3 regions of the Pseudarthrobacter sp. PH31-O2 genome follow, and region 3 is predicted to be linked to each of the others. Evidence: riboswitches for the same ligand, from Rfam matches in the RefSeq annotation. Region 3 holds a riboswitch; each other region holds the start of a gene.
The links. A riboswitch is a leader RNA that binds a small molecule or an ion and turns the genes downstream of it on or off. The one in region 3 is predicted to bind cyclic di-AMP.

Region 1 (6,682 bases), on a different contig from region 3:
AGTGGGCGGTGCAACAGCTCACGGCACGGTCAACCGGCTCCGGACAGCCAAGGGATCCGGAACATCCGGTTGGTACGCGGCAAGATGGGACGATGACTTCAGTTACCGGCACCGCGCTTCCGACCGCCTTCACCGTCCGGGCGGTGCTTTTTGACATGGACGGGACTCTCGTTGATTCCACCGCAGCGGTGGAACAGGTCTGGGGGGAGTTTGCTGCCCGCTATGGTCTGGACCTTGCCGAGATCCTGCGCACCTCCCATGGCGTTCAGGCAGCGGACACGGTGCGGCGCTTCGCGCCGGCGGGAGCCGACGTCGCGGCCCTCACCGCGGAACTGGGTGCCATGGAACGCGCCAGGACTGCCGGCATCGTGGCATTGCCGGGCGCTGCCGGGTTGCTGCGCCTGCTGCCGGCGGACGCCGTCGCCCTGGTGACATCGGCGGACCGGCTGCTGGCAGACATTCGGATGGCCGCCGCCGGTCTTGCCTTGCCCGCCACCGCCGTGACAGCAGATCTCGTCGGCCGCGGTAAGCCACACCCGGAAGGCTACCTGCGCGCGGCCGAACTGCTCGGAGTGGACCCGGCGGACGCCGTGGTTTTCGAGGACGCGCCGGCCGGCATCGCCGCCGGCCTGGCTGCCGGGATGCGGACGGTGGCGGTAGGCCCGAACCCCGGCGAACTGCCCGACGGCGTTCTGCGCATCGCCGATTACTCAGCCGTCTTGTGCGAGGTCGGGGTCGACGACGCCGGCCGCAGCATCATCTCTTTCCGGCTGTGAAACCGTGGCCCCGTTTCGAAGGGCCGGTGCCTCCGCCGCAGCTCAGTACCAGTTGTTCGCGTAGTGGAAGTTCAGCGCCCCGCACGGTGAGCCGTAGCGTTCCTGGACGTAGTTCAGTCCCCAGTTGATCTGCGTCCGGTAATTCGTGAGGTAGTCGGCGCCTGCGCTGGCCATCTTCTCGGCCGGGAGGGACTGAACCACGCCGTAGGCGCCGCTGCTCGGGTTGGTGGCAGTAGTCTTCCAGTCAGACTCCTTGGTCCAGAGTTTGACCAGGCACTGCATCTGGCCGGCGTCCCAGCCGTGGGCACCCAGTTGGCTGGCCGCATAAGCCTGCGCTCCGGCGGGATCGTCAACGGCAACAGGAACCGGCGCGGGCTCCGGCGCCGGTGCGGCGGCGGGGGCCGGTAACTCGGCAGGCTTAACCTCGGCGACCGGGGCCGGGGCATCGGCCGGCGGGCTAACGGTCTGGTTCGCCACCAGGACGCGTTCAAAGTCGAGGTGCTGCAGCGGATCCGCGCTGACTGCCGATTTTGTGGCGCTGCTGGCGCTGCTGGCGTTGCGGGTGGCTGTCTCCGACGCCTGGCCGGCGGCGCCGGCTCCCACGAGCACTGCACACGCCGCTGCGACAACTGCCGCCCGGCGGCCGGTGGAGCCCAGGCCGGTGGTGAACCGGGACAGGGCCGACGCCGGTTTGGCGGGCTCGGCGCGGTGTCGCGACGGCTTGGAGCGCCTCTTTACATCGCCCTCAGGGCGTGTTTGTACCGTGAATTCAGTCATGGTCGCCTCTCAACGCCTGCGGAGTTAGCTGTCGGGTTCGGATGAGGTCACCCGGCCGCACGGAATCTCACGTGACGGCTTCACCCCAAGGGCGCAATGTGCAGAAATGCCCGGGAACTCTGGGTCCCCCGCCTCTGCCTAATCCAGCGGAATCCGGGAGGCGGCAGAGTTTGGCGTGCATCCGGATATGCGGTCCGAGTGATGACCGCACGCTAAAAACGGTACAGGACCGGAACGCCAATGTCACATTTCGATAACAGGAGCGGCGGGTTCGGCGCGGCGGATTGCTTCGCGGATTAGCTGGAGCGGCGGGGTGTCCGGTCCTCGGCCGGAGCGTCCGGCAGCCGAACGGTGAACTCGGTCCGGCCCGGCACCGACGTTACGCTGACAGTGCCGCCATGGGCTTCCACAATCGACTGCACAATTGACAATCCCAGCCCGCTGGTGCCCTCAGACGACGCGGCAGTTCGGGCCGGGCCGGCAGCCGCGGCGGCGAGGGGTGAGTCCGCACCCGGTGCGGACGGCAGCCGGTGTGCGCGCAGCGGCACGAGCGGGCGAGGCCGGCCGGACACCGGCGTTGTACCGGTTGCAGGATTCCTGCGCGACGCATCCGCGCGCGTAAACCTCGAAAAGACCCGGTCCACGAACTCCGGGGCGATCCCGGGGCCGTTGTCCGTTACGGTCATCACGGCGGTGCCGTCGGGAGCCCGCTGCACAGCTGTCACCACGGTGGTGCCGGTTCCAGTGTGCTTGCGTGCGTTGGAGAGCAGGTTGGCCAGAACCTGGTGGAGCTGGGTCGTGTCGCCGCGGACCACCACCGGCTCCGCCGGGAGCTCCAAGTGCCATACCCGGTCCGGTGCCATCACTTTTTCGTCGCTCACCGTCTCGATGGCCAGCTGGGTGAGGTCCACGTCGCTGAGGCGGAGCGGCCGGCCCTCGTCCAGCCGGGCAAGCAGGAGCAGATCCTCCACCAGGGTGGTCATCCGCTCGGACTGGCTCTGCACCCGGGCCAGGGACTTCTCGCCGTCTGGGGTGAAGTGTTCGGTCATCCGCATCAGATCGGTGTACCCGCGGATCGCCGTCAGGGGTGTGCGCAGCTCGTGCGAGGCGTCTGCGACAAACTGGCGGACCTTCATTTCGCTCTTCTGCCGGGCTTCGAGTGCGCTGGACACATTGTCCAGCATCAGGTTCAGGGCGTGGCCAACACTGCCCACCTCGGTGCCGGGATGTGCTGCGGATGCGGGCACCCGCATGGCAAGTCCGACTTCTCCGGCGTCGAGGGGAAGGCGGGACACTTTCGTGGCCACCTCGGAGAGCTGATCGAGCGGCTTCATGGTGCGGCGAATCAACGCCGTGCCGGCGAGGCCAATGACAACAAGGCCGCCCGCAGAGACAAGCACCATAGTCCAAACCAAAGAGGCCAGCGTGTTCAATTTCTCGGCGAGCGGCAGCCCGGTCACGATCACGCCGCCGTCCGGGGCCGTGAAAGCTACCAGCCGATAGGCCCCGGCGGAAAGAGACCGGTTGACCGGCTCGCTGCTCGCAGGGAGCGACAGGAGAGCTGCGTTGTCCTCCCTGGTCAGGGACTTTCGGGTGGCGTCTTCGGCGAGGAAACCGGCGCCGCGTACCGAGCCGGCCACGATCCTGGCGTTAAGGGTCCCGATTCCCTGGCCCCGGGCCTCAAGGGGGTCGGCGCGGCCGCCGGTGCGGCCAAACTCGCGGGCACGGTCCGCGGCTTGCTCGAGTTGTGTGTCGAGCTGCCTGGTCAGGAAGGAATCCATCGAGGCGTAACTGACTAGGCCGACAGCACCGCAGATCGCCACCAGAAGGGCCATGGCAACCAGAACAAGCCGGGTGCGCAGGTGCCAGCTGGAAGGGGTGTGCCACACGGGTCCGGCGGGGCCGGCCCTGCCGGAACGGACAGGCACGATTCAGTCCGCCGGCTTCAGGACATAGCCGGCGCCGCGGACCGTGTGGATCATCGGCGGGTGGACGGCGTCGACCTTCTTGCGGAGGTAGGAGATGTAGAGCTCCACGATGTTGGCCTGCCCGCCAAAGTCGTAGTCCCAGACACGGTCCAGGATTTGGGCTTTGCTGACGACCCGTTTCGGGTTCTCCATGAGGTAGCGCAGCAGCTCGAACTGGGTGGCCGTGAGGTGGAGCTCGTCACCTGCGCGCCGCACTTCCCGTGTGTCGATGTTCAAGACAAGGTCCCCGACGACGAGTTCGGCCGTATCCATTGCTGCCACCCCGGACCGCTGGACCAGCCGGTGCAGGCGGAGCAACACTTCCTCCATGCTGAACGGCTTAGTCACGTAGTCGTCGCCGCCGGCAGCCAGCCCGGTGATGCGGTCCTGGACGTCGTCCTTTGCCGTCAGGAACAATGCCGGTACCTCCGGCGCGAAGGCCCGGATCCTGCCGAGGAGCTCGACGCCGTCGAACCCGGGCAGCATCACGTCGAGCACCAGGACGTCGGGCCGGAATTCCCGGGCGAGCTTCATGGCCTCCGGTCCGTCGGCGGCGACAGCCACCGACCAGCCCGCCATTCGCAGGCCCATGCTCATCAGCTCGGAGAGGCTCGGTTCATCGTCCACTACCAGGGCGCGGATGGGGGAGCCGTCCGGATGGCTCAGCTGCGGGAGGTTGTTGGTCATGGAGTGCGAGGTGGCCATGGGACAACTCTCCGATCTGCCGGTTAGCTACGCCTTTGGTGATCCTGTGCGGCACCTGTGAATCCCACCCTAGCGAGCTGGAGAGGAGACTGCCCACGGCAGCGTCCTGCTGATGCGGTCGCCAAGATAAGCCGCTGGGCGGTCGCCAAGCTGCGTGATCCCGGGTCCGGGCGCTTCCCGGCAGCAGGATGACCACCAGGTGGGACGGCAGCCCCGCGTGGAGTGGCGGCCCAGTAGTCACTCAACTCGCCAGCAAAGAATTATGCATGCTCGTTGTCTCGATTTGCCGAATAGGATTCGCAAAAGGCGGCATTTGCTTGCTGATCGTAAAATCTGTTGCTCGACTCGCCCTCTTGGCCGAAGCGTGATCCGCACCACATTGTGAATATTCGTCTCAGAATGTGGAATCCAGGAGCCTTTGTTACTTGCAAGTTTTCATTGTTACGTTGCACACTTCAATTGTGAACAAGAACTCAACAGCACCTGCAGCCGCAGTTTCCTGGATCAGCGCACCCGCTGACGCAGGGAAGCGCTGTTGTCGAATGCACGCCTAACCTTTACACCCCAAAGGTTTCTAGGCATTCGCCCCAGCCCAGTGTCGGGCGCCCCTCCCCAGTATTCATTGCGGGGAAAAGTAGCATTCGAGCCGCGATGACGGCCATTCACATTGAGGTAAGCAATCCATGTCAGTTGCATCCGGATACGTCCACATCTCCGTCCGTAACGCCGGCAAAGCCGGCCAGACCTCCGGTATTCGCCAAGGCTTCGGCGACAGGGCATCCTTCGCGCCCGCCGGCTCCGGAAACAGCTTCCCCACTCCGGGTTTTGCACCCCAGGGCTACAACCCCAACTCCTATGGACAGCTCCGGGCTGTTCCGCCGGCACCGGCCACTGCGCCGACGCCCGTGATTGCCCCTGCCGGCGGCAGCCCCCTCCGCCCCGTCCCGGTTGACAACGTCGCCCGGGGTTTTGTGCTCTACATGGGTATCGATGAGGAGACAGCAGCGGCTGCCGGCACCTCCATTGCCAAGCTGGCCCAGGAAATCCGGGCCTACGCCCAGTCGCTGGTATCCGGTGCCGAAAGCTACGCCGCCGTCGCCGTCGCACCGGCCAGCGCGCCGGGCTCCGCCCTCGACGTCGTCCGTTCCACCTTCGGCGACCCCACAGTGGGCTCCCGCCAGCGGTCCGAGAGCGCCCGCCTGCAGCAGCCGCAGGATCCCCGCCCGTCCGGTGTGCTGATCGACCTTGCCCGCCGTGAAGTGGCACTCGACGGCGAATCCCTGAACCTTACGTTCAAGGAGTTCGAGCTGCTCAACTACCTCGTTGAGAACGGCACCCGTACCGTAGGCCGTGATGAATTGCTGGAGGGCCTGTGGCGCAATGCCGAAGAAGTGCCCAACGAGCGGACCATCGACGTCCACATCCGCCGCCTGCGCTCCAAGCTCGGCCGCCTCGCCAACACGGTGCGGACGGTCCGCGGCCAGGGTTACCGGTTCTATGAGCACCCGGAAGTTGTGGTCTGGGCCGCACCGGAGTACTCGATCTAGCGTTGGGCCCACACGCCCCACGCGAAAGCGTCCGTCCTTTGAACCGGGGCGGGCGCTTTTGCGTTTCCGGATTGCGCGGACCGGGTGATACCCCGCACTAGGATTGATCCATGAGCGCGCATCACATCAAACGGCTGGTGATCATGCGCCATGCCAAGGCGGATTGGCCCGGCGGCGTAGCGGACCATGACCGGCCGCTGGAAGAGCGCGGTCACCGTGATGCTCCGCAGGCCGGTAAGTGGCTGCTGAAACATGGTGTGGTCCCGGACTTTATTCTTTGCTCCAGCGCCCTGCGCACGCGGCAGACCTGCACTTGGGTTTGCAGCGAATTAGGCGACAAGGCACCGACGCCGAAACTTGAGCACGGACTTTACGCCGCCTCGGCGTCGCGGATGCTGACAGTCATCAACCACGTCCCGGATACCGTTACCACCCTGATGGTGATCTCGCACATGCCCGGAGTGCAGGACCTCGCGATGCACCTCGCGTCCCGGGACTCGAGCCACGATGCCTATATGGATGCCGCCACGCGATACCCCACCAGTGCGCTGACCGTTATGGAGACGGAGAAGTCCTGGGCCGAACTGGACGGCCAGGACGCGAGGCTCACGCACTTTAAGGTTCCCAGGGCTACATAATCCCCGGCCGACGTCGTCTCAGCGGTCCGGCAGCCTGGAAACAGGCCCGAACTGCCGGCCGGATCGATGCCGGCGCAGCCCATCAGCGGTGTGTGCTTCAGCTCGACGGGTTCCTCTGCGCCTGCGTCCCTGCTAGTGTCTGCCTCATCCACTCTGAAGGAGTTCCTGATGGCACGGAAAGTACGCACTGCCGATCAGAAGATCTCCCGGCTGAGGGCATACAACATCGTGGCCGGCTCCCTGCATCTGGTGCAGGCCCTCGGCTTCGCCTA
Region 2 (6,682 bases), on a different contig from region 3:
TCCAGAACGCTACCAAGGAGCTCTTTCGCGATGCCCAGTGGACAACCGGCACCATCGCCGGCATCCAGCGCGGCGCCGAACTGATCAACCAGCCCTGGTACCGGTCCACAGCCTTCCTCGTCGCGGCCTGGGGTGCCGCGGCTGCCGCCGTGGCCGGCGCCGCGACCTGGCTGATCGTGCGGTGGCGGACCCGGCTCAGCAGCCGCAAGGAACAGGCTCGCGGCGACGCGAGCTACGCCAGCGTCAGCATGGACCTCCAGGTCACCGAACTGAACGCCGGCACCATCCCGGAAGCGTCCCGCTACGGCAGTACAGTGCTGGAAAAGCACCGGACCTTTATGGCGAAGTACCGCACCGCCACCGGTCTCTCCAACCAGGTCCATTCCTTGTCCGCGAGGGACCTCAGCCGCCGGCCGAACCTGAAACTGATCCGCAGCTACGCCGACGCCGCCGCCGAATTGGATGCCCTCGACGACGTTATCGCCGACACCAATGCCCTGCTCAATCGTGGCTCCGTGTGGGCGCCTGCCTGGGACCGGCAGCTCGCTCCGTTCCGCGCCGACCTCGCGGCAATTGAACAGATGCTCAGCAAGCGCAACGCCGGGGGCAACACGGCGACCGCGGCGGCCCTGCGTTCGTTCCGGGACACAAGCCACCGCGATATCGAAGGGTGGACGGCGGAACTCGCGGACGGAACCATCAGCCCTGAGACGGCCCTGGACCGGCTGCGGGACGCACGCACCCAGCTCTCCGAGCTGCTCAGGGACCACGCGGATACCGTCATCGCCGGCTACGCCAAAAACGAAAAGGAAGCCAACCTGATGCGCAAGGAAATGGAAAGCGCCCAGGCCGGCAGCAAAGCCAAGTACGGGCGTACCTACGAGCCCAGCATCCTGGGCACCGTATACCCGGCCTACTACTTCTTCTCCGTTCCCACTTTCAACTCCGGTTTCAACACCGGTGTCAGCAGCGTCGGAAGCGCCCGCGGCGGCGGCGGCACCACCGGCTACGGCGCAAGCGGCGGAAGCTTCTCCGGGTCCGGCAGTTCATCCAGCTTCTAACGGTTCGGCCGGCATTGACCCTACCGGAGAGCCGAACTGCGGCGTACGCTCGAACTCCCGGGGTGCCGGGCAGCGAAGGAGTGATGCAATGCACAAAGTCATTCTGATGTTTCAGGTATCCCTGGACGGATTCATCGAGGGGCCGGGGCAGGACCTGAGCTGGCATCGGGTCGATGAAGAACTGCACCAACATTTTAACGAAGAGCTCCGCGGCATGGGAGCGTTTCTAGACGGCCGCGTGACGTACCAGATGATGGCCGAGTACTGGCCCACGGCCGACCAGGACCCGTCCAGCACGGCCCCGGAGATCGAGTTCGCCGGGATCTGGCGGGACATGCCCAAGGTCGTCTACTCCAGGACCCTGTCGAAGGCCGGCTGGAATACGCAGGTGGTGCGCGAGGTCGTTCCCGGGGACGTGAGGCGGCTCAGGGAACACTCGGATGGCGACCTTGCGCTGGGCGGTGCAGAGCTCGCGGCGGCCTTCAGGCGGCTGGGGCTGATCGATGAGTACCGGATCTATGTGCACCCGGTCCTGCTTGGCCGGGGCAAGCCTTTGTTTCAGGCGGCCGATGACATCACGGCGCTCCGGCTGCTGGAGAGCCGTACCTTCGGCAGCGGGGTGGTGTTGCTGCGGTATTCCCCGGAGCCTGCCTCCGGGCAGACCGAAGGCCGGTGATCCGCTGCCCCCAAGGCAACCGATCGACCGGCCTTCAGTACAGTGCCTGCGGTTGTGCTAGCCGGCGCGGACGAACGTTACGGGCCCCGTGGCGGTCAGCCAGGACAGCGGGTGGGCCATGGTGGCGTTGACACCGTTCATGCCGCCGCTGATGGCCTGGCCGTTGCCGGCGTAGATGGCAACGTGGCCGGACTGGACAATGATGTCTCCGGGCTGGGGGTCGCCGACTACCTTCCCGTAGTTCATAAAGCCCATCGGACCAATGTCACCAACCGGGATGCCGGCAGCGTTCAGGGCCTTCTCGACCATCGCGGTGCAGTCCTGCGTGATGCCGACCTGGCCGTACGCCACGGCCAGAAGGGTGGCATTGACCCCGCCGGCAGCCGGGGCAGCAACAGGAGCCGCTGCCGGCGCAGGTGCAGCCTGGACGTTGACAGTAGCCTTCGCGGCGGCAGGGGCGGCAGGGGCGGCCGCACGGGCCGGTGCTGCGGGGGCCGCGACGGGCTGGGGTGCCTCGACCACGGGCGCCGGGGCAGTCTCAACGACGGGGCGTTCGAAGGTGATCTGTACAGCGGAGTCCGCCATAACCGGGGCGGCGACCACGCCCTTGACATCGACGGAACTCGCGGGTGCGGAGTCGCGCTGGGCTGGCACGTCCGCTGCATTGGCGGCCATCGCGCCGCTGAAGACCATTCCGGAAGCGGCGGCGAAGACTGCGGCCTGACGGCCGATGGTGCGGCGGGTACTGCGAAGATCGTCGCGGTTGGGCGCGTGAGTGTTGCTGAAAGTCATTAGTTGAGCCTCTCCCAATGCCTGCGGGGTGAGCTGTCGGATTCGGATGGGAGGCACCCGGCCGCACGCGGACCCGATCATGTCGGGCCGTGCGGCTTCACCCCAAGACCCCTGGAGAACAGCGGGCCAAAAGTGGTTTCCCCGTCTCTGCCGGACGTTGCTGCGAGTTATCCCCGCGCCGCGGCAGAGTTAGGCAATCGGCTGGGGAGAGCCCGTCTCGGAGACAACAGGCACCTAACAAAGATAACGGAATGATCACAACATGTCACGTTGCGGTAACGGCGGACCGGGCTGCGGGGGCCCGCTGGCCCTTCCCGCACGCGGTCACAGGCATAGGATGTTGCCAACACCGTCCCCCGAAGCAGAGGCCCGAAAATGACCACTCCCCACGTCGCCCGGCCCGCTGTGGCAATCTGCCAGCTCAGTAACCAGCCGTTGGCGGACTTCAGTGTCAACACCGAACTGCTGGTCCTGGAAAACGGGGAAGTCCACGTTTCGACGTGGGACGCCGAGCCACGCGACGGCGGCTTCGATGTCCGCGTCCTGAATGACCGTGTGGATACCCTCGGCTTTATGGTGATCACGGATTGGGAGTTCTTCGACGAAAAGGCCTACGCCGTTGTGGAGCGCCGACCGGGCCACTCAGGGTAGCTTGCCGGCCGGGACGTCCGGGTCAGAACTCCAGCTCCGGCCGGTGCCGTTCCATCTCGGCGAGCATCAGGGCCACCGCGACGTCGGTGACCGCACTCTCGCCGTCCTGCCCCGACTCCGCTCGGGGTGGGCACGCCAGCGCCGATCGGGCGTGACGCACGAACCGGGGCCAGTCCCCTGCGCCGGTGCGGAGTGCGCGCAGCGGGGACAGCAGGGCCGCGCGGCGCAGCCAGCCGTCGGGATCCCGAATCCAACGGTCCAGGACACTGTCGGCGCGCACCCTGCCGACGACGTCGAGCCCGGCGATCAGGGGACCAACGACGTCGATGGCCAGCGGATCAACCAAGGCGCCCAGCCGCGCACTCCGCACAAATCCCTCGATCCGGGTCAGGTCCGTATTGGTCAGCACGCCCACTTTTGACTGCAGCAGCACAACGGCGGCGAGGCGGCGTTCAAAGACCGGCACGTCCCACAGCTCGGAGCCCAGGGCGGTGATGTCATCATGCGTCAGTTCTGGATGGCGGCGGAGGGCGTCACGGACGGCTCCGCGGACGGCTCCGACCGATGCACCGTAGTACCGGTGATTGCTGCCGTGCCTGGCCTCAGCGTCCTCGGCTCGGCTCCACGAGGACTCGCGCTGGAGGGCCGCGTCAATAGCATCACCCGCATAGCTCATGGGGATATTCTCCCGCAGACCCTGGGCTGTTGATGATCCGGACCGCAAGGGGCGAGCCAACGGGCCCCGCTGCTCAGGACTCCTTGGGCCGGACAACGAGCACAGGGCAGGGCGCGTGATTGATGATCTGTGTTGCCACCGATCCCAGGTGCAGCCCGGGGAATCCGCCGTGACCACGCGCCCCCACGACAACGAGGTCGGCAGCCTTGGCGGCGTCGAGCAATGCAGACGCCGCCGAATCGCCGTGAACGACCTCTCCACTGGCTGCAACGCCCTGGCTTTCAGCAGTCTCCAGGGCAGCAGCCTGCAACGTCTCGGCTGCGCGTCGGGGGGAGTCCTCTGCCACAACTTCGCCGGCGGCCGTTTCCAACAGTGCGGGGTACCAGGCGAGCGGGGGCTTGCTCCAGGCGGTGATGAGGCGAATCCGGCCATTGCGGCGCTTTGCCTCATCCACGGCCCAGTTCAGTGCACTGTCCGAATTCTCTGAGCCGTCAAAACCAACCACAATGACAAACGGGCCTGTACTGGTCATGTCTTTTCCATTCTCTAGATTCAGTGGGCGAGGTGGGCGAGTCGGTCGTGGCGGGAGCGAAAACCGGTGCCAGCGGCCTAGACGTCGACGGCGGGTTTCAGCCCCTTCGCAAAAGCTGCCTGGCCCACGTGCTGGAGGCAATCGGCAAGGGTGCTGACCAGCCGCGCCCCAAGGGTGACGGGCGGGTCCCAGCGGGTATCGACAATGCGGTCGAAGTCCTTGTCGCCGAGGGATTCCAGGAACTGCACGGTCTGCCGGTGAACCGCGTCATAGTATTCCGCCAGGAGCTCCGGGGAGGCTTTCACCGCGTCGACCTGGTCCGAAGTATGGCGGTATCCGGTGTCTTTGGCAGCCAGGGGCAGATCAAAACGATCCGCAAACCCCTCCGCAATCCAGACCTGTTCCAGTCCTGCCGCAGCGGCGAGTTGCGCGTCCTCCACCCGGCTGAGATGCCAGATCAGCCAAGCCATCGAGTTTCCGGTGCCCGCTGGCCGACGGAGGAGGGCCGTACCGTCACTCCCGTCAAGGGTGTCTGCCACCGTTTCACGGAGCCGGCCGAAGGCGTCCAGCAACAGTTCGTTGGATTTCATCGAGTCCCCTCATCGAGTAGCGTCGCTCCGCCCCATGCTTGCACGGAGACCACTCCCCCGGATAGGGCCGAATCGATCCTATGTCCAGCTTGATCTTCGATCCCGCGTCCCGCCTTCAGCACACCGCCGCCGTGCGAACGTATTCAGGAGAGCAGCGCCTGCACCGTCACGTAGCTTGCGACCAGCAGAACCAGGACGCCGAAACTGCGCTTCAGGACTTTGTCCGGGATCCTGGTCCCGAGCCTGCCGGCAAGAAGGGACGTGACCATGGCCGCGCCGGCGAAGGCGGACGTCACAGCCCAGTCGATCTGCAGGTCCCCGAGGTGTGCAGCAAAGCCGGCCACCGAGTTGATCACGATGATCACCAGTGAGGTGCCAACGGTCACAGCCATCGGCAGGCCCAGGACAAGGGTCAGGGCGGGGACGATCAGGAAGCCGCCCCCCACGCCGAGGAGACCGGTCAGGAACCCCACGACGGCACCGGTGGCGATTGCCTTGGGCAGGCAGCTGCGCCAGTTGACGCCTCCGCCGGGCAAGGCGCAGGAACCGCCGGACGCCTTGGACGGAAGCATCATCCGGATCCCGGCGAGGACCATAATGGCGGCGAAGGCGAGCAGCAAAACCTTCGGGTCGAGGAGCCGGTTCACGAAAGCACCAAGATACGCGGTAGCCGTGCCGGCTGCGCCGATGATAAGAGCCAGCCGCCAGTTCACACCGCCCCGCAGCCGGGGCAACACCGCGACGGCGGAGGATGCTCCGACCACAACCAGCGACGTCGGGATTGCCGCACTCAGCGGCAGCCCCACCCCGTAGACGAGGGCGGGGACGGCCAGGATGGACCCGCCGCCGCCAACCAGGCCCAGCAGGCCGCCGACGATCAGTCCGAACGCCGCCGCGGTGATGATCACGCCTTGATGCCCAGGTTCTGCAGCGCCTGGTGTGCGGTGGGCTCATTGACCGAACGGTTCCAGGGCATCTTGGAAAGCATCTGGCCCATGGCGCAGCTGTTGGTCGCAGCCGAGAACGTCAGCCCGGCGCCAATGCCGCCGGCGAGCAGGCCCAGTTTCGGCGAGAGGAACCTGCTGCCCACCACACTGGCCAAGACCAGGGATCCGGCTGTCATCCGGACCTGGCGTTCCATGGCCCAGGTGCTTTTGCCCTTGACTACGTTGCCGCCGGCGGCAGCGAAGGCAGGAACCCCGCCGGCCAGCACGCTGGCGCTGCCCAGGCCCACGGCGTCGAGGTACTTTCGGGCCTGTTCGGCCCGGCTTCCGGACTGGCACACCAGGACCACGCGGGTGCCCATCTTGGCGGCAAACTCCTCAGTATGTTCACTGAGCATGGGCAGCGGAACATGGTAAGAGCCCTTGATATGCAAGGAATCAAACTCGGCGCCGCTGCGAACATCGATCACCATCAGGTCATCGTGGTTGTCCTCCCAGTCCTTCAGGGTGGACGCGTCAATGGTCTGCGGCGCGGGGCGGGCTGAGGCGGTATTGGGTGTGATAGTCATAATCTCTTTCGGTCTGGCTTGGGCGGTTCCGGCGGTTGGGCGCGGAAGCGGAGGGTGGCCTGGCAGCTCAAAACTGGGAACGATGCCCCGGCACACCCGTAAGGGGTCAGCCTGTGGGGAGTCCGGCCGCGGTCCAGTCCAGCATCCCGCCGGTCATCGTGAAGGAAGTAAAGCCGGCCGCTGCCAACTGC
Region 3 (6,682 bases):
CTGGTATCCCTGGAGCGCGTGGGGGAGTACATTTCAGTGCGCGTTCCTGACATCGAAGGTGCCCTTGAATTACCGCCTGAGGTCGCTGCCCACGTCTTTGTAACCATCGCTTCCTGATGTTGCCGCGACAACCCGGGGCCGTCCGCGAGTTGTCCACAAGCTGATAACGGATTTATCACTGGACGGCTTAATCGCCTATAGTTGGAGACTAGTACCGATATCAAAGCGTTATCTGATCCGAAGCCGAGCCCTGCCAGCGGAACAGTCGCAGAATCATCTCCTGGCAGGGGCGGGGGAACCACTTTTGGCTGTTTAGCGGCCTTGGGGTGAAGACCGTCAGCGGCAAGTACCCACAAACACGGAATCCATCGGATGCCCCTGCGCGTGATTGCTTGCCACGGCGGACCGGGTCGTTGATCTCTCTGACCCGAATCCGACAGCTAACTCCGCAGGCTCTCCAGAGAGGAACCGTTGTTGACCACCCAGACCGCCAAGGGCCGCCGCCGTGCGACCGGCCCTGCCTCGGAGCCGCGTCCCGCCGCTGCCATGACGGCAGAGCGTCCGCGTGACGCGCACCGTGACGCGCGCAGGGACCGCCGCAGCCCCTTCCGCCAGGTAACAGATTTTGCCGCCGCCAGCGGTGTAGGCCAAAAGGCGGGTCTTGCACTGGCCGCTGCGGGCTTGGCCCTCACCGTCACAGTTCCCGCAACTGGCCCTGTTCTGGCCACAGACGCCGGCTCCGGCGCGGCAGCCAGCCCGGCAGCCGTGCAGCCCGATGTGACAGCAGCAGCGGCCAAGATCGACTTCAGCCGCACGGCAGTAACCACCAAGGGCGATCCGGACGGAAAGCTCAAGCAGTTGCTCAGTGCACAGTCCGCTGGCTCGATCACCCGGGCGGCCTCCGCAGGCAGCCTTGGGGCGCCGCTGGACCAGATGGTCACGGCGTCGCCGTTTGGCTACCGCGTCAGCCCCATCACCGGAGGCTCGGGCGAGTTCCACCGCGGGCAGGACTACTCGGCGCAGTGCGGCACCGTCGTCCACGCTGCCGCGAGCGGCACCGTGACATTCACCGGCTGGCACCCCTACGGCGGTGGTAACCGCGTGGTGATCGACCACGGCAACGGCCTGGAGACCACCTACAACCATCTGTCCTCCGCCAGCGTGAAGGTGGGGCAGCAGGTCTCCCGCGGGGATGTTGTGGCTCTTAGCGGCACCACCGGCGCCTCCACCGGCTGCCACCTCCACTTCGAGGTTATGGTCAACGGCGAAGTCGTCGACCCGACCGGTTGGCTCTGAAAATAGAGGGGACACTCTCGCATTCTGAGGACACGCCGTGATCCGAATGTGACATTAGGGTCCAACTGCTGTAAAGTTTGAACCACGCCAACTTTTTCGAAGTTGGCGCTCTTGAGTGGATTGCCTAGCTCTGCCACCGCTCAAGGTCCGTTCGCATGACATCGTCTGGCAGGGGCGGGGGAACCAATTTTGGTCTTCGCAAGAAGGCCTTGGGGTTAAGTCGCAAAGCTTCCCAGGAAGCAGCGCGGCCGGGTGACTCCCATCCGAATCCGACAGCTCACCTCGCAGGCATTGGGAGAGGCTACTTTCGTGCATACACGCCAAAATTCCGCGCTTCACCGCGCTTGCGCTGCTCTTTCGAGCCCGCTGGAATCCAATGAACGCGCCGGCCTTGCCGGTGCCCGGACCGCAGGCCACACGGTTGCCGCTTTTGGCGCGTCTTCGCAGTACACCCTTCGCTAAGTAACCCATTTTCGGGGCGATCCGGCGTACCCCCAAGATGCCGGAGCGTCCTCAGCCCGCGCCTAAAAGCGCGGACCAGGAACACGAAAGAGAGAACTTAATGACTACTCGTGCAAACGCACGGCATCGCGCCGAGGTCACCAAGACCAACTCGCTGGCCGTCATTGCCAAGGCTGTCGGCGGCAACGCCGGCGGCATGGGTCGCCAGGCCGCAGTTATCGCTGCTGCTTCCGGCCTCGTCCTGACCAGCGGTATCGCAGCCAATGCTGCTGAGGCCAACGTTCAGCGCGAATCCGCCTCCGCTTCCACACTCGACGTCCAGTCGAGCACCCCGGCTGCCATCTCGGCTGCTTCCACTATCGCGATCTCCTTCGAGAAGCCGGCCGTCACCACCACCCCGGCTCCGGTTGTTGAGGCCCCGAAGCCCGTTGTGAAGGTCCAGGAAGCGCCTGCTGCCAAAGCGGCCGGTACCCAGGTAGCTGCCGCCGCAACTGCCGCCACCGGCACCGCGGTAGCAGCCGTTTCCAAGGCGCCGGCCGTCGCCAGCGGCATGGGCGCAACGATTGCCGCTGCCGCTTATGCCCAGCTCGGTGTTAGCCAGGACTGCACCGCACTGGCCACGAACGCGCTCGCTGCCGCAGGCATCAATTACCACGGCTGGCCGGCAGGTTACCTGTCCCTCGGCCGCACGGTGAGCGCCGCCGAGGCACAGCCGGGCGATCTTGCCTACTACCAGAACGGTGGCGCCGGCATGGCCCACATCGCCGTCTACGTCGGCAACGGCATGGCCGTTCACGGCGGCTGGAACGGTGGAACCACCTCCCTGCAGACGGTCAACGTCGGCTCCGGCCCGGTCTTCATCCGCGTCGGCGGCTAAGACAGCAGCTTTAGCAACACCTAAGGACCCCCGCCAAACGGCGGGGGTCCTTTGTGTTGCCGATCCGTGAACTTCGGCCGACACGGGCAGGGGAGAGCAAAAAAGATTCGGCGAATTGCCATGTCCGTGTTTACTCTTGTTTTGTCGATCCATAGCCCGACCATGCACAGGGCAGCCGGCCCTCGTGCCCCTGGCGGGTGCGGCCGTGAAGAGGTATGCGGATGCGCACTCTCGTTCTTAATGCTGGATATGAGCCGCTGGCGGTGGTGACCTTCCGCCGGGCGCTTGTCCTTGTGCTGACCGGGAAAGCCAGCGTAGTGGCGGAAGGCGGCGAACCTGTGGTTGGGCCGCAGGATGTGCTGGGCCGGCCGTCAGTGATACTGCTGCACCGCTATATCAGGCCCCGGTACAACACCACTACGGCGGTGAGCCGCCGCGGTGTGCTCCGCCGGGACGGACACCGGTGCGCCTATTGCGGCAAAGCCGCGCACACCATCGACCATGTCCAGCCCAAATCAAGGGGCGGCGCGGATTCCTGGGAGAACCTGGTTGCTGCCTGCCTGCGGTGCAACAACGCCAAAGGGGACCACACCCCGGCGGAGATGGGTTGGAAGCTCGGGTTCAGCCCGGCACCACCGAGGGGCACCATCTGGCAAATCAAAGAGCTGGAGAAACCAACACCGGCCTGGGACCCTTTCCTGCTGCCGGAATCCGCTGCCTGAATCCGGCCGGCGTTGGCTCGGACCCGGTCGTGGGCTTCGGTGGCGGGCCTGGAGGGCGCTAGGCTGGGCCGGTGGAATTCGATGCTGTTATTCTCGCCGGGGGCCGGTCCTCCCGGCTCGGAGGTGTCCCCAAGTCCGGACTGATCCACGACGGCGCCACCCTCCTGGAGGGTGCCCTGCGTTCTGCGCGGGGCGCGGTGGCTGTAGCCGTCGTGGGGCCCGACCCGGGACCGCTGCCCCGAGGTGTGGTGCGCTGCCGCGAGGACCCGCCCTTTGCCGGACCGGCCGCCGCCGTCGCCGAAGGCCTGGCTGCGCTGGAACGCAGCCGCGGCGCCCGGCCCCGGGCCCCGTACACCCTTGTCCTGGCCGTTGACATGCCCGGGGCAGGTGCCGCCGTCCAGGCGCTGCTGGACGCAGCGGCGGAAGCACCGCCTGGTGATGGCCTGATGGCCGTCTCGGCGGAGGGTCGGCGGCAGCCGCTTGTCGGTCTATATGGCACAACTGTGCTTTTACGTTGCGCCGCGGAGGCTTCGCAGCGCGGCGCGCTCGAAAACGCGTCCGTGTTCGCCCTTCTTGCTAGGCTGGAGGTGCGGGAAGTCAACGTCCCCCAGGGGTCTACCGATGATGTGGACACGTGGGGCGATGCCGCCGCGTTAGGGGTAAGCGAACCGGCCGGTGCCATACCCGCGACAGCCGACAACCCGGCATCCGGCCCGGGGCTCCCCGGCTGAACTCAAACTTGGAGGCAAACGGTGAAAAGCCAGGATGAAACTCTGGAAGAGTGGTGCCGCGCCCTGCTCCAGGCCCTGGAACTGGACGGCGTCGAAATTGACATCAACGAGGTCCTGTCCCTGGCAGGGGTCGCGGCGCACTCAGTGGTGCGCCCCGCGGCCCCCCTAACGACCTTCATCGCCGGCTTTGCCGCGGGCCTGGCCTCCGGTTCCGGCCAGGCCACGGATGCCGTCTCGATGCAGGCTGCGATGGCCGTGGCCCGCAAACTCGCCAAGGACTACGCAGCCAACGAAGCATCCGACGCATGACCACTGCACCCCTTAGGGGCAGTGCAGTTGGAGCGGGGGAAGTGCCCGAGCCCGGGCTCAGCGGCCCCCTGGCCGGGGTGGACGCCGGTGAGGCCGGTGAGGCCGCGGACCGTCCAGCAGTCAGGACCGATGCGGCGGAAGCCAGGCCGCATCGGCACTTGGCCCACACCTGGCAGGAAGCCCGGGAGCTCGCCTTCACCTGTGCAACCCCCGTCCCCGCCGCTCCCGTGGCCCTCCGTGCCGCTCTGGGGCGGACCCTGGCCGCTGATGTGGAAGCGCTCGTGGACATGCCGCATTACGCGTCCTCAGCCATGGATGGCTGGTCCGTCAATGGAAGCGGACCGTGGATCCTTGCCGAACCAGGCCAGCGGCTGGCTCCGCACCAAGCAAGCCCGATTGTTACCGGCGGGCTGATCCCGGCCGGGGCGAAGGCTGTGCTGCGCAGCGAAAGCGGCACCATTGTTGCCGACGAGGATGGGCTTCCGGTCCTAAAGCTCGGTGGAGCTGCGAAGCCCGGCGAGCCGCGAAACGGCGAGCACATCCGGAAAGCAGGGGAGGAAGCCGCCGCTGGCGCGCTGCTGATTAAGGGCGGTACCCTGCTCAACCCTGCGCACCTGGCCCTTGCCGCCCTGGCTGGCCACGACAGCCTCCCGGTGCAGGGCAAAGCCGTGGTCCGGCTGGTATTTACCGGATCCGAGGTGCTGGCAGCCGGGATTCCGGAGCCGGGGAAAGTGCGCGACACCTTCGGTCCCCAGCTGGCAGGCGTGGTGGAAATGCTCGGGGGGATCTGTACCGGCGAAACGAAGATTGGCGACAGCTACACCGAATGGCTCAGCGCACTCGAAGACACCGACCCACCGGAGGACAGCCCGGGGGCTGCTGCCGGGCTGCACCACGAGTCCTCAGGCGCTGAGCTGCTGCCCGCCGACGTCGTCATCACCACGGGCGGCACCGGCATGTCAGCGACCGACCACCTGCGCCGTTCGGTGGCCGAGCTGGGCGGCCGCCTGCTGATCGACGGGATCGCCATGCGACCCGGACATCCGGCCGTGCTGGCCGAGCTGCCGAATGGCAGGTTCATCATCGGGCTGCCGGGCAACCCGCTGGCGGCCATGATGGCACTATCAACCATCGGCGCTCCGCTCCTGGCAGCGCTGGGGCACCGGCCGGTTCCGCCCGTCACGGCAGTGCCCTGCGGCGCCACCCTCGAAGCGGACCCCGGCCGGACCCGGCTGATGCCGTTCCGGCTGCTCTACGGCATGGCATCACCGGCGCAGCACACCGGCCCGGGAATGATGCGCGGACTGGCCGCCGCCGACGGCGTGCTGGTGGTCCCGCCGCACGGCGCACAGCTGGGGGAAACCGTTCCTGCCTTCGCGCTGCCCTGGGGTGCACCCCTGCCGGACCCCGCCGCGGCGAAGGACAAGCCTGCGCCCAGGCGGCCTGCCAGGAAGCCGGTGGGCACCGGCGGGCCCGTGGACTGGAGTGAACTGCTGGGTTGACGCCCGGTGTTGAAGACGCGCTGGCCTCCCGGCCCGGCGCTTGCCATGATGGAACTATGTTGGTTAGGAAGACCTGATGGGCCGCGTTACGCAACGCCGCAAGGTGCACAAATATGTCCTGGACGGATCCCCCCAGGCCCTCGAATTTCCGGTCCGTCACCGTGAAGACGTGCTCGCCGTCGAAGAGCCGCTGGAGATCCGGATCGACAGCCTGTCCTTTTCCGTCACCATGCGGACGCCGGGCAACGACTTTGACCTCGTGGCGGGTTTCCTCGTCTCCGAAGGGGTCATCTGGAACCATGAGCAGCTGGTTTCGCTGCGGTTTTGTGCCGGGGAGGATGAAAACGGCGTCCAGACCTTCAACGTTGTGGAGGCCCAGCTGAGACCCGACGTCGTCCGCCCGGCCACCGGACGGAACGTCTACACCTCCAGTTCCTGCGGCATTTGCGGCACGGACTCCATTGAGGCCGTGCACAAGTCCTCACATTTCAGCCCCGCCGAGGACCCCCTGGTGGTTCCCGTCGCTACTCTTGCGGGACTTCCGGATCAGTTGCGGGAAGCCCAAGCCGTCTTCGACGTCACCGGCGGGGTGCACGCCGCCGGACTGTTCCGGACCGCCGAGGACGGCTCGGCAGAGCTCCTGTGCCTGCGTGAGGACGTGGGACGCCACAACGCCGTGGACAAGGTGGTCGGCTGGGCCCTCCGGGAGGGACTGCTGCCGCTGCGGGGGACCGTGCTGCAGGTTTCCGGGCGGGCATCGTTCGAACTGGTGCAAAAAGCCGC

Region 1: it holds a riboswitch for cyclic di-AMP, as region 3 does, so the genes downstream of both, QMG72_RS10205 (aggregation-promoting factor C-terminal-like domain-containing protein) here and QMG72_RS11345 (NlpC/P60 family protein) in region 3, are expected to answer to the same signal.
Region 2: it holds a riboswitch for cyclic di-AMP, as region 3 does, so the genes downstream of both, QMG72_RS02365 (NlpC/P60 family protein) here and QMG72_RS11345 (NlpC/P60 family protein) in region 3, are expected to answer to the same signal.

The regions. Positions count from the first base shown of each region.
Region 1 is NZ_JASIST010000005.1:228,630-235,311, forward strand. Features, by position in the region: partial or broken gene QMG72_RS17770 (VOC family protein) at 1-38, shown strand, start outside; gene QMG72_RS10200 (HAD-IA family hydrolase) at 93-776, shown strand; gene QMG72_RS10205 (aggregation-promoting factor C-terminal-like domain-containing protein) at 819-1,553, opposite strand; cyclic di-AMP (ydaO/yuaA leader) riboswitch at 1,552-1,712, opposite strand; gene QMG72_RS10210 (sensor histidine kinase) at 1,850-3,481, opposite strand; gene QMG72_RS10215 (response regulator transcription factor) at 3,485-4,225, opposite strand; gene QMG72_RS10220 (winged helix-turn-helix domain-containing protein) at 4,909-5,772, shown strand; gene QMG72_RS10225 (SixA phosphatase family protein) at 5,883-6,410, shown strand; gene heR (heliorhodopsin HeR) at 6,579-6,682, shown strand, end outside.
Region 2 is NZ_JASIST010000001.1:521,535-528,216, reverse strand. Features, by position in the region: gene QMG72_RS02375 (DUF5129 domain-containing protein) at 1-1,061, shown strand, start outside; gene QMG72_RS02370 (dihydrofolate reductase family protein) at 1,150-1,737, shown strand; gene QMG72_RS02365 (NlpC/P60 family protein) at 1,795-2,529, opposite strand; cyclic di-AMP (ydaO/yuaA leader) riboswitch at 2,534-2,701, opposite strand; gene QMG72_RS02360 (hypothetical protein) at 2,905-3,180, shown strand; gene QMG72_RS02355 (DNA alkylation repair protein) at 3,203-3,856, opposite strand; gene QMG72_RS02350 (universal stress protein) at 3,930-4,388, opposite strand; gene QMG72_RS02345 (mycothiol transferase) at 4,466-4,978, opposite strand; gene QMG72_RS02340 (sulfite exporter TauE/SafE family protein) at 5,122-5,883, opposite strand; gene QMG72_RS02335 (rhodanese-like domain-containing protein) at 5,883-6,491, opposite strand; gene QMG72_RS02330 (rhodanese-like domain-containing protein) at 6,598-6,682, opposite strand, start outside.
Region 3 is NZ_JASIST010000006.1:177,275-183,956, reverse strand. Features, by position in the region: gene QMG72_RS11355 (iron-dependent transcriptional repressor DtxR) at 1-117, shown strand, start outside; cyclic di-AMP (ydaO/yuaA leader) riboswitch at 257-470, shown strand; gene QMG72_RS11350 (M23 family metallopeptidase) at 475-1,296, shown strand; cyclic di-AMP (ydaO/yuaA leader) riboswitch at 1,443-1,601, shown strand; gene QMG72_RS11345 (NlpC/P60 family protein) at 1,859-2,635, shown strand; gene QMG72_RS11340 (HNH endonuclease) at 2,857-3,357, shown strand; gene mobA (molybdenum cofactor guanylyltransferase) at 3,429-4,088, shown strand; gene QMG72_RS11330 (DUF6457 domain-containing protein) at 4,110-4,397, shown strand; gene QMG72_RS11325 (molybdopterin molybdotransferase MoeA) at 4,394-5,899, shown strand; gene fdhD (formate dehydrogenase accessory sulfurtransferase FdhD) at 5,976-6,682, shown strand, end outside.